Regions from separate parts of the Pantoea sp. CFCC18179 genome, predicted to be linked through region 1. Evidence: predicted binding sites of a transcription regulator. Region 1 holds the regulator's gene; each other region holds the start of a gene.
What was found. The regulator CRP, encoded in region 1, controls carbon source genes, mostly activating them, when cyclic AMP is high. The targets are predictions, from matches to a motif close to ATGTGANNNNNNTCACAT.

Region 1 (4,200 bases):
AAGAAGCTGCGGCGATCAGCAAACCGGCAAAGGTGCCCAGTGCGCGGTGCTGAATGCGCACGCGCGTGGCGCTGTAGCCATTCTGGCTGACGAACATAATGGTCATCAGAATCCAGTAAGGTTTGGGGATGTTGAAGAACAGCGCCAGCGCGCTGCCAAACATCAACATCACGGCGAAACGACCGGCGGTACGTAACGCCGATGATTTGAAGGAAAGATAGCTGCGCAGCGCTGGCAGCAGCGGCAAGCGGCGTTGGCGATCGGCCATTAAGTCACGCGTGTAGAGCGGCTTTTGGGTACGCAGCACGCGAGCGATGCGGCTGAAGTGGTACAGACAGAAGTTGCCGACCGGATTATCCGGATGCTGGCGGGCGATTTTCTCCAGCGCACCCAGCTGCTTCTCCATGTGAAAGCGATCCGGCAACTGGTGATAAAGAATGGCATCGGCGAGCACCCGCAGCCGCGCTGAGATGATTTTGGCGTTCCAGCGAATCACCGCTTCGGCGTGACTCTGCTCAACCAGTTTCTGCACTTCTTCCGGCTGGTGCAGGCTAACTGAGATGTGTTCCTGCAAATCCAGCGCCACCTGGAAGGCGCGCGTCAGACGTTTGTGGCTGTTATCGCGGCTGGCCGACAGCATGTGCATCTGCTGATAACAGACGGTAATCAGATCAACCGCCTTTTGTTGACGTGCCAGCAGCGGCGGCAGCGCTTTTTCCGGATCGGTTAACTGCGTCAGCAAGGTGTATTTGGCATCGCAATAATCCGCCAGCTCGCGATACAGCAAACTGAGCGATTCGCGCATCGGCTGCTCTTTCCACAGCCAAAACCAGAACCAGTTGAACAAGCCGTACCACAATGTGCCGCCAATATAGAGCAGCGGCGGCACCCAAATCGGCATGCGTCCTACCAGGCTTAGCGAAAAGATGGCGGCAATCAAGGTGGCTGGCAGTAAGCGGCCATGCAGCGGGCTGATTTCACCGGTGACGCCAATCAGTAGCGGCAACACCAATAAAATCAGCGGCAACGGCACGTGATAATCGGTGAGGTACGGAATCAGGAAACTGCCGGTGGCGAACAGCGAACCACCCACAATCAAGCGTTTGAAGAAGCGTTTGTGCGGCGTATCTAACCCCGCCATGTTGCAGCAGGCCGGCACTAAAGAGAACAACAGCCCTTTTTGCAGATCGCCAAACAGCCAACCGAGAGCCACAGGCAGGCACAGCACCAGCGTTTGCCGCAGCGCATAGTTAACTTCAGGATGATAGATGATTCGGCGCCACATCAGCTCATCGCAAATAGAAACGGCGCGATGTTGCCATCACGCCGTGGGTGAGAAGGAATTAGCGGGTGCCGTAAACGACGATGGTTTTACCGTGTGCGGAGATCAGATTCTGATCTTCCAGCATTTTCAGGATACGACCCACGGTTTCGCGTGAGCAGCCCACGATCTGACCAATCTCCTGACGGGTGATTTTAATCTGCATTCCGTCTGGGTGAGTCATCGCATCTGGCTGTTTAGCCAGATTAAGCAGCGTTTGCGCGATACGTCCGGTCACATCGAGGAAGGCAAGGTTGCCCACTTTTTCAGATGTCACTTGCAGACGACGCGCCATTTGCGACGACAGTCGCATTAAAATATCCGGGTTTACCTGAATCAGCTGACGGAATTTTTTGTATGAAATTTCAGCCACTTCGCAGGCAGACTTCGCACGTACCCAAGCACTGCGTTCCTGGCCTTCTTCGAAAAGACCGAGTTCGCCGATGAAATCTCCCTGATTAAGGTAGGAGAGAATCATCTCTTTGCCTTCTTCATCTTTAATCAGTACCGCTACGGAACCTTTCACGATGTAGTACAGCGTTTCCGCTTTCTCACCCTGATGGATGAGCGTGCTTTTTGACGGATATTTGTGAATATGGCAATGGGACAGGAACCATTCGAGTGTAGGGTCTGTTTGCGGTTTGCCGAGAACCATTCGCTATTATCCTCTGTTGTAATCGTGCCCAAAAATACAGGGGGCATTTTTCCCTGTCAGGCGGTTTAATCGTCGAGCGTTTCCTAATGAAGGAAAATTTATTCCGGGGTGACTCTTAAGCTACGCTTTTGATTCTTCCCGCCTTCGTCGGTTAGGACGAAAATATTTTCAGCACTGTTTGTAGCACAGCTTTTGCGAGCTGTCTTGTGTTGTCTCGCTTCAGCAGAAGGGGGATTTCTCTGGATTGCCGTTTGTCATGTGAAAGCGTACTCTGACGGCAAAACCGCCGCTTCAGGAGAAAGAATAATGCAGGCACGAGTGAAATGGGTGGAAGGGCTTACCTTTCTCGGAGAATCCTCATCCGGCCATCAGGTATTAATGGACGGTAATTCCGGTGATAAAGCGCCAAGTCCAATGGAGATGGTGTTGATGGCAGCCGGCGGCTGTAGCGCGATTGACGTGGTGTCGATTCTGCAAAAAGGGCGTAGCGATGTCGCCGATTGCGAAGTGAAACTCACCTCTGAACGTCGTGAAGAAGCGCCACGTATTTTTACGCACATTAACCTGCATTTTATTGTCAGCGGCAAAGCGTTGAGCGATAAAGCGGTGGCGCGCGCAGTTGATCTGTCAGCGGAAAAATATTGTTCGGTGGCTATTATGCTGGGCAAAGGCGTTGAAATCACCCACAGCTATGAAGTGATTGAGCTTTAGCTCGATTGTAGCGGCGCGATTTATCGCGTTCAGTTGATGGTAAAAGGTCAACATAACGCAATAAATTGCGCCGCTACATAATCACTGCACTCACTCAATTCGCTTGCCTTCAATCAGGCGCTGCACCAGCGGCAACATAATCAACTCCATCGCCAGGCCCATTTTTCCGCCCGGCACCACCAAAGTGTTGATGTGGGAGATAAACGATCCCTGAATCATCGCCAGCAGATAAGGGAACGCAATCCCTTCCAATCCACGGAAATGAATCACCACAAAGCTTTCGTCGAGCGACGGAATTTCACGCGCGGCAAACGGGTTTGAGGTATCCACCGTTGGCACACGCTGGAAGTTGATGTGAGTACGCGAGAATTGCGGCGTGATGAAGTTGATGTAATCCTCCATCGAACGCACCACTGAATCCATCACCGCTTCCCGCGAATGTCCACGTTCGCTGGTGTCGCGCACCAGCTTTTGAATCCACTCAAGGTTAACAATTGGCACCACGCCAACAAGTAGATCTACATGTTCCGCCACGTTGTGTGGCTGCGTCACCACGCCGCCGTGCAAACCTTCATAAAACAGCACATCGGTGTTTTCCGGCAGCGGTTGCCACGGCGTAAAGGTGCCCGGCACCTGATTCCACGGTACGGCTTCATCGTAGGTGTGCAAATACTTGCGCGATTCGCCCAGTCCAGTTTGGCCGTAATGCTTGAACGTCTGCTCCAGCAAACCAAAGTCATTGGCTTCCGGGCCGAAATAACTGATGTGGCGCCCGAGATCGCGCGCTTTGCGGATCGCCATGTCCATTTCTGGACGCGTATAGCGATGGAAACTGTCGCCTTCCACTTCCGCGGCATGCAGATTTAACTGCTGGAAAATCTTACGGAAGGCAAGGCTGGTGGTGGTGGTTCCGGCACCGCTGGAACCGGTAACCGCAATAATTGGATGCCTGGCTGACATAACAGAGCTCCCTGTGAAGTCCGGCGATGAGCATTGTTACCACGAATTGCCGCGCGGCGCATTAGCCGCGAAATTCACTCTTCGGCATGATATTGATGGATTCGTGCAGCTCCGACCATACCAGCACTACCTCGCCGCGCTCAAGTTGGCGGCGCACATCGGCGACTTTCTGTGACAGGCTGCGTTCCTGTTCGCCGTAATCTGTGCCTTCACGCAGCACGAAGGTTTCAATCAGGTTTTCCAGCGTTTCCGCTTCAAGCTGCTGCCAGGGAATAATCACAATTACACATCCAAATAGGTAGAGAGCCAATCCGGCACGCGTTGTTCCAGCCACATTTGCGGTTTCAGCAACGTGCCGCCAACAAAGCCGACGTGGCCACCTTGCTGGGTCAGTTGATATTGCGTTGAGGCTGACAATTGATGCGGCTGCGGAATCACGGCGTCGGTCATAAAGGGATCGTCCTGCGCATGGATGAGCAGCAACGGTTTACGTACGCCGGTTAAAAACGGCATGGCGCTGGCACGTTGATAATAGTCGTTGGCATCGACGAAA
Region 2 (4,200 bases), on a different contig from region 1:
TCAATCACGTTGATAATGCCCGGCGCAAAGTGGGCATCTTTGACCTGATCCAACACGCGCAATTCGGCTTGCGGCGTGACGTTCAACGCCATCACCCGACGCAGCGTATTCGCGCAGCCGACGACGACAGCAGGCACACCGGCCAACTCGCCTTCAGCCAGCGATTTGATGATGATCTCTGGGCCTATGCCCGCCGGATCGCCCATGGTAATCGCGATAATTTTATTCACTCGACTTCTCCTCAATAAAACGAATGGCTTCTACCAGGGTGTTTTCGTCGCCAAAGCCACCTGCTTTGGTCATCACCGGCAACTGTAATTCACTGTTAAGCAGAACCCCGTGCGGCACGCAGCCAGCCACCAGGCCCTGAATCTGAAATCCGCTGGCACCGAAGGCCTGCGCGATGGCAATCGCCACGTCACCGCCGGAAAGATACAATCCGGCGGGCTGCACCTGCTGGCAAACGCGGCGGGTTAACTGCGCCAGAAACTGGCAAATCTGCTCGCCCAATGCCTGACGTGACACTTGATGCGTGAGGCAAAGCCGATCGATTTCATGGCGCTGATCGGCATGTTGCGTGGTACGCACCACGCAATGTGCGCCATCGTGCAACGCTTGCTGCATCGCCTGTGCCCAATTGTCCTGATGCGGCCAGGCCGGTTCGGCAAACAGCTGGCGGATATCAATATCGATAACGCGGATATCACGCTGGCTGGCGAGACGCGTAATCTGCTGCTGCGCGATGGCGCTCATCGAGCCAACCACCGCCAGCACCGGACGCGCCACCTTGGCTGCTAGTAATTCGCCCAGCGCATCGCTCAAACCGGACGCCCCCGCTAACAGCGGACGGGTTTCCAGCGTGGCGGCAGCGGCCATCACTAAGCCGATGTCGGCGTCATGCTCGGCATCCACCACCAGCAAACCCTGTTTAGTTGCCAGCACCTGCGCCAGTTGCTCACTGCGTACGATGGAGAGATCAAGCGTTTCACCTGGCAACGCGCTCTGCATGTGCAACCGCGTCAGGACATGACTGCTGGTAACCGGCGTTTTCGGATCGCTGGCAAACTCGGTTTCGGTCAGACGCTGCTGATTGATCCACACTTCACCGTTGTGTGTGGTGCGTCCTAACTTGGGTACAGCGGGCAGTACCAAGGCTAAATGCTTGCCGCTGGCCTGCATCGCCGCCTCGATTTCCGCGCCGGGATTACCGCGCAATGTGGAATCGATCTTCTTGAATAACCAACCATCGTTAGCAATCGCCTGATGCTGCTGTACTGCGGCGCGGGTGCGGCGTGCCGCTTCTGCGCTATCAACCGCGCGGCTGTCGGTGCTGATCACCAGTACATCTGCCGCAGTGGCGTCGTGAGGCGTAGCACTATCAAACAGCACATGCACGCGCGCCCCGGCTCGCGCCAGCCCACTGCCCGGGTCATTGGCACCGGTAAAATCATCGGCAATCACCAACACTGGCGTTTTCCATGGCTGTGAAGTCATTCTCTCTCCTCGATCGGCTGTTGCCGCGATGTGATGATTATATTCAATCATGATTGATTATATGTGAGCAAGATCAAATTAATTGAAATCAATTTGTCCTATAAATTTAGCCACTGTAGTGACAGACCTCGCACTGTTTTGAGCAAAATTAATCATTCAGTACGAAAAAACCGCGATAAGGGTAAGAGATGAATATCAATAGCACCGTGATCAGTGGCTTTCAGGCGCTGAATGACCTCAGCTATTTACTGCAAGGCAAAGAAAAAGCGTTGCTGGTAACCGATAAGAATATTGAAGGCATTCCGGCGGTAAAGGCGCTGATTACGCAGTTGCAGCAGCAGATTAGCAGCCTGAGCATCGTCAACACGGTGCCGCCAGAGCCAAGCCAGCACGATGTGGCAGCAATTGTCGCGGCGCTGCCGAGCACCGAGGTGGATTTGGTGATTGGCGTCGGCGGCGGCAGCGTGCTGGATGTCGCCAAGCTGCTCTCTATTCTGTGCGTGAATGGCGCGCCAAGCCTGGATGCGCTGCTGGCCGGTGAGAAGCCGCAAACGCGCACCACCTCGCTGCTGATCCCGACGACTGCAGGTACCGGTTCAGAAGCCACACCGAATGCGATCCTGGCGATCCCTGAGAAAGAGACCAAAGTCGGCATTATTACGCCGGTGATGCTGCCCGATTATGTAGCGCTGATACCGGAGCTGACCACCAGCATGCCACCGCACATCGCCTCTTCAACCGGCATCGATGCGCTGTGCCATTTGATCGAGTGTTTCACTGCCACCGTGTCGAATCCAGTCAGCGACAACTATGCCTTGATCGGTATGAAAAAGCTGTTTGCCAGCCTGGAAAAAACCCTCGCAGAGCCGGGTAATCTTGAGGCGCGCCTGAATATGCTGTGGGCGTCTTATTATGGCGGCGCGTCGATTGCGCATGCCGGTACGCATCTGGTGCACGCCATGTCTTATCCGCTGGGCGGTAAATATCATCTGCCACACGGCGTGGCGAATGCCATTCTGCTGGCACCGTGCATGCGCTTTGTGCGTCCTGCGGCGGTGAGTAAATTCGCTCAGGCTTACGATCTGCTGCCTGATGCCGATACCTCGCTGGATGAAGAAGCGAAATCCCACGCGCTGGTCGAGTATTTCGCCGCGCTGGTACAACGTTTGAAGCTGCCTGCCAGCCTGGAAGAGTTGGGCATCGGCCCGGATCATCTGCCGTATTTGGTGGAAGCCGCGCTCGACGTGCAGCGCCTGATGAAGAATGTGCCGATGAAAGTCAGCGCCAATGACGTGCGCGACGTCTACCTGACGCTGTTTCCGGCTTTGAATCACTAAGGATTATCGAGGACATCATGAGCAAAAAAATTCAGGGCGTATTAACCGCTATCGTCACCACCTTTGATCGCGACGGTGCGTTCAATCCGGTTACACAACGCGAGCAGATTAAGCGTCAGTTGGCGGCGGGCAACGGCATCTTCTGCGGCGGCACCAACGGTGAATTCTTCGTGCTGAACGAGCAGGAGAAACTGGCGGTGACGGAAACCTGCGTCGATGAAGTGAACGGCAGCGCACCGGTGGTGGCGCACATTGGTGAGATTTCCACGCGTGAAACCATTCGCCTGGGTCAGCAAGTGGCGAAACTCGGGGTGGATGCAGTTTCGGTGATCACGCCCTATTTCGTGCCACTCAAGCAGGAAGAGTTGATTGCGCACTATCGCGCGGTGGCCGATGCCATCGACGTACCGCTGTTCCTTTATAACATTCCGGCGCGTACCGGCAACACACTGCAACCGGAAACCGTGCGCACGCTGGCGTCACATCCGAACATCATTGGCATTAAAGACAGCGCGGGTAGCTACGAAAGCCTGAGCGGTTTTCTCAAAGCTGCCGCAGGCATGGAAAACTTCAACGTGCTGACCGGGCCCGATTCGCTGATTCACCAGGGGTTTGTTGAGGGTTGCAGCGCCTGCATTTCCGGTCTCGCCAATGTGGCACCGAAAGAGATCAACGCCATTTGGGCGCATTTCCATGCGGGTGATATTGAAGGATCACGTCAAGCGCAGGAGAACATCACTGGCCTGCGTACCGATCTGTATAGCGTCGGTTTCCCGCCAGCGACGGTGAAGAAAGCCGTTTCACTGCTGGGTTCGGATGTCGGTAACAGCCGTTATGCGGTGAGTTTTACGGCTGAAGAAGAGCAGAAGATCCGCCAGATTGTGAACCAGTATTTGCAGTAATCGGCATGTGCGCTGCCGGTTTGGTCACCATAAATGGCGGCCCTACGGCGTACGAATGCGCACATGAATGCGGGTACGAACGCGCATATGAATGCGGGTACGAACGCGCATATGAATGCGGGTGCGAACGCGCACATGAATGCGGGTGCGAACGCGCATATGAATGCGGTTTTGTAGGGTCGCCATTTATGGTGACCTGGCGTGATGCACGCGCCTATTCATTTGTTCTTATTTCAATATCGGGAAGAATCATGAAAGTCATCTGTACTTCGCCGTCATTCGCCAAATACGACGCGGCACCGGTCAATGTGCTGCAACAGCACGGTTTTGAACTGATTACGCTACCGGCCGATGCGCCGCTCAGCGCGCTGGAACCGCATCTGGCTGAAACCGTGGCAATGATCGTCGCCTTCACCGACGTCAATGAAGAACTGCTGAACAAAGCGCCGCAGTTAAAAATCGTCTGT
Region 3 (4,200 bases), on a different contig from region 1:
GCTTCAGTTTAAGTTTCACCATTGCCTGGCTACATCTCAATCCGCTGTGGCTGACGGTGTCGATTGTGGCGGTCACGCTGGTGCCTTACGTCATCAAACGCTTCAACTTCTATCGCGAAAATCAGGACATCGCGCCGCCGCAGGATAAGCGCAACACCTATTGGCGCTATCTGCTGTACGCCGGATTGCCGCTGGCGATCTCCAGCATCTTTATCTCGGTGCAGGTCAAAGCGGCGCAGATGTTCTTAGCCGGTATCGCTTCGGCGCGTGACCTCGGTTTATTTGCCGCGGCGAATACTATTTCGGCTTCATGGATTTTCATCCCCGTGGCCATCATCACTTCCTGCTTTTCGGAAATTTTCCGCGAGCGTGGAGAAGCCGCCATCAAGCTCACCGCGCGGCTTAATGGCTATGTCATGGGTGTTTCATTGTTGTTGTTAGCGATGATCGCGATGTACGGCGAAAAAATCATCATCGCTTTGTATGGTCACGAGTACACACAGTCAGGAAGTCTCATTACGTTGTTGTCGTTAGCAACCTGCTTTTCGGCGATGGGCACTGTAGCGTATCGCTACATGGTCAAAGAGGGCGGGTTCAATTATCTGCTGAAGAAAATCGTTTGCCTGATGGTGATCAGTCTGCCGCTTTCATGGTGGCTGATTCAGGGCTACGGCATCATGGGTGCCGCCTGGAGCGTCTTCATCTCAGAATTGCTGTCCCTTACCGTAATGAATTACTTCTTCAAAAACGGCGTCATCCAAAAGATTCAAGTTTCCTCACTCAACTACAAAACCTACAAATGAGGTCCGATATGCTCAAGTTGAAAGATGAACTCAGAAGAAGTTTGCAGTATTTCATCAAGAAGATGCCTTGGTCTTACCAGGACCGGATTTACTATTTTCACAAGTTTCGCAAATTGCCAAACCTGCGTGAGCCAAAGGTCTTCAATGAGAAAGTGATGTACCGCAAATTCGTTCACGGCGATTACCAGATTTATGGTCGTCTGTCGGATAAATATTCGGTGCGCGAATACATCGCCGAGAAAGTGGGCAGCGAATACCTGATCCCGCTGGTGTATGAAACCAGCGATCCTAGCTCGCTGCACACGCTGCCACGCTGGAAAAATACCGTTATCAAGCCGAATCACGGTTCCAACATGGTAGAGATCCTGCTGGAAGAACCGGATGCATTGAAGAAACAGCAGATCATCAGCGATTGTCATCGCTGGCTGAAAACCGATTTCGCCAATGAAGCGCGTGAGATTCACTATCGCTACATTAAGCCGCGCATTCTGGTGGAGCAGTACATTGGCGATGGTAAAACTGCGCCAATTGATTACAAATTCCACATGTTCAACAAGCGCGATGGCAACTTTGAATATGTGTTGCAGGTGATCTACAACCGCTGCAATCCGCTGTTGTCGATGAATTTTTACGTCAACAACCTCAACGAGGCGTATCACAAAATTCGTGATACCGGGCTGGATGTGTCGAAACAAATGGCGCAGTTACAGCACGCGTTAGATTTAAGCAAAAAGCTGGCGAGTGATTTCGATTACGTCCGCGTGGATTGGTACATCGATGGCGAGCAGATCTACTTCGGCGAACTGACCTTTACGCCGGGTGCAGGATTGGTGACCGGTTTGGATCGGGGACTTAATCAGATGATGGGTGATATGTGGATTCAGGATCGTCGCGGTGCAAAGATACCGGGCGTCTCGGTGGGCGAAGTCGCGATTCCCGCCGTATTGAAGAAAATTTGATAATCACACAGCAAAATAAAAAACCCCGCAGATGCGGGGTTTTTTATTGGCGGCGATTAAGGCATCGGCCAATCGGTTGGCGTCTGGCTCATCACCTGAATAAAGGCGTTTTTGGAGATTTCCATAAAGTTGTGCAAATTCTCCATGCTCAAAGTAATACCGAGCAGGCCGGTCACGAACCAGCAAGACATGCCAACACCAATGCCACCGCACAGCAGCGCCATCACGTGATGACTGTTTTGACGCAGTCGAATTTTCATGGTGCTGGCGAAGAACATCATTACCGCACTCAGCAATTCCCAGCGCATAACAATCAAACTGGTGGTTAACGTAGCCATCTCTAAAGCCTCTTAAATCAGTGATATCCCCGACATTCGATCGACATCACTGGCGGCAAAGAAGGAAGGTCAGGGAGGCCCTTCTGGCCGTCTACGGCATAGTGGAAAGTGTGATTTGGCTCACATTATATCACTCGATTTTAAATTTTGAACAAAATTTATACCTGGTATGGTAGAAAATTTTTTATCGAAGCGAGATAGGTAATTGCGGGAGAAGGCGGGCAAAAAGAGGTGCGCCCGCGAAGGGCGCGCAGAAAAGGTCAGCTAACCGGGCAGCACTCGCCGGTGGTGCGCTGGGCAAAACTGTTCATGTTGTTGTCGGCGCAATCAAAACTCAGCAAGCGTGGACGCTGAATCATCGCCTGGCGGCGCATGGTGTGGCGATAGGCAGTTGGCGTTTGCGAGAACTGACGACGGAACACGCGCGAGAACGTCTGCTGCGAGTCATAACCGTACTGCATGGCGATATCGAATACCGGGCGTTGCGTCTGGCGCAGCGCTTCAGCAGCCAATGTCAGGCGGCGTTCGCGAATATAGCCACCCAGCGTTTGTTTCGTGACTGCACGGAACATACGTTGCAGGTGCCATTTTGAATAACCGGATTTTGCCGCGACTTCATCAATCGACAGCGCTTTATCCAGATTCTGATCGATCCAGTGAGTCAGTGAATGAATGATTTCCTGTTGCATCATAGCCTCATCCTTCTGATGGTTTTTTGCCTGGTGAGAAATTCGAAGTTTTGCTGGGGTGCGAGTATAATTCCTCAAGTTAACTTGAGGTAAAGGCCCTAAATGAAAAAAGAACGCAATTACCCGAAGCCGGTGCTGACGCCCGGTGAAGTGGCGAAGCGCAGCGGCGTGGCGGTCTCGGCGCTGCACTTCTACGAAACCAAAGGCTTGATTTTTAGTTCGCGTAACGGCGGCAATCAACGGCGTTATAGCCGCGATGTGTTGCGCCGCGTGGCGATTATCAAGATTGCCCAACGCATCGGCATTCCGCTGGCAACGGTCAGCGACAGTTTGAATCACGTGCCAGCCAACAAGCGCATGTCGACGCAAGAGTGGGACGCGCTAACCCAGCATTGGCGCGAAGAGCTGGATAAACGCATCGAAACCTTGACGCGGTTGCGTAACGATCTGGACGGATGCATCGGCTGCGGCTGTTTATCGATGCGCGATTGCCCGCTGCGTAATCCGGGTGACCGTTTGGGCGAGCAAGGTTCCGGCGCGGTGTTGCTCGATCCTGAACAAGACGAACAGAAGCGTTAAGCCCGCATCCGCTATACTTGCCGGGAAACATTTACCGGCAAGGAAAACCGCATGATCACCGTTCACCATCTGGAAAATTCCCGTTCGCACCGCGTTTTATGGCTGCTGGAAGAGCTGTCGGTGCCGTATCAAATCAAACGTTATCAGCGAGAAAACACCTTGCTGGCGCCGGATTCATTAAAGAAGGTGCATCCGTTGGGCAAATCGCCGGTGATCACCGACGGCAACCGGGTGATCGCCGAATCGGGCGCGATTCTCGAATATCTGCAATTGAAATACGACAGCGAGCACCAACTGGCACTAACCGATGAAGAGGAGCAGATTCAGGCGCGGTACTGGCTGCATTACGCTGAAGGTTCGCTGATGCCGCTGCTGGTGATGAAACTGGTGTTCGCGCAATTTGGCAAGAAGCCGGTGCCGTGGCTGCTGCGTCCGGCGGGCATCGCGTTAAGCAAAGGCATTCAAAAAGCGTGGCTGAATAAACAGTTGGCGTTGCACGGCAGCGTGATCGAACAGCATCTCAGCCAGCATCGTTTTTTTGCCGGTGCACGTTTTAGCATTGCCGATGTGCAGATGAGTTTCCCGCTGCTGGCGCTGCAAATGCGCGGTTCCCTGCGTGAAATGCCCGCCACCGCCCGCTGGCTGGAAACCATGCAGCAACGCGCCGCCTGGCAACGCGCGCTGGAGCAGGGCGGCCCGATTCAGTTTCAGAGTTGATTTGGTTGGTCACCATAACTGGCGACCCTACATTCTGCGGTTTTGTAGGGTCGCCATTTATGGTGACCAAATAACCCTAAACCAGAGCGCATCATCGCATTTATGCGCGCCTAAA

Region 2: the regulator CRP is predicted to act here: its motif matches at 1,556-1,573, upstream of ACPUC7_RS17230 (iron-containing alcohol dehydrogenase).
Region 3: the regulator CRP is predicted to act here: its motif matches at 2,209-2,226, upstream of ACPUC7_RS10085 (YjcB family protein).

The regions. Positions count from the first base shown of each region.
Region 1 is NZ_JBNBPM010000019.1:65,800-69,999, forward strand. Features, by position in the region: gene ACPUC7_RS22725 (YccS/YhfK family putative transporter) at 1-1,285, opposite strand, end outside; gene crp (cAMP-activated global transcriptional regulator CRP) at 1,344-1,976, opposite strand; gene ACPUC7_RS22735 (OsmC family protein) at 2,283-2,687, shown strand; gene ACPUC7_RS22740 (phosphoribulokinase) at 2,778-3,647, opposite strand; gene ACPUC7_RS22745 (YheU family protein) at 3,709-3,927, opposite strand; gene ACPUC7_RS22750 (hydrolase) at 3,930-4,200, opposite strand, start outside.
Region 2 is NZ_JBNBPM010000009.1:106,538-110,737, reverse strand. Features, by position in the region: gene ACPUC7_RS17240 (D-threonate 4-phosphate dehydrogenase) at 1-230, opposite strand, end outside; gene dtnK (D-threonate kinase) at 223-1,494, opposite strand; gene ACPUC7_RS17230 (iron-containing alcohol dehydrogenase) at 1,683-2,831, shown strand; gene ACPUC7_RS17225 (dihydrodipicolinate synthase family protein) at 2,849-3,733, shown strand; gene ACPUC7_RS17220 (hypothetical protein) at 3,776-3,919, opposite strand; gene ACPUC7_RS17215 (phosphoglycerate dehydrogenase) at 3,985-4,200, shown strand, end outside.
Region 3 is NZ_JBNBPM010000004.1:113,260-117,459, forward strand. Features, by position in the region: gene ACPUC7_RS10075 (oligosaccharide flippase family protein) at 1-803, shown strand, start outside; gene ACPUC7_RS10080 (ATP-grasp fold amidoligase family protein) at 812-1,762, shown strand; gene ACPUC7_RS10085 (YjcB family protein) at 1,819-2,100, opposite strand; gene soxS (superoxide response transcriptional regulator SoxS) at 2,361-2,792, opposite strand; gene soxR (redox-sensitive transcriptional activator SoxR) at 2,892-3,368, shown strand; gene ACPUC7_RS10100 (glutathione S-transferase family protein) at 3,420-4,085, shown strand.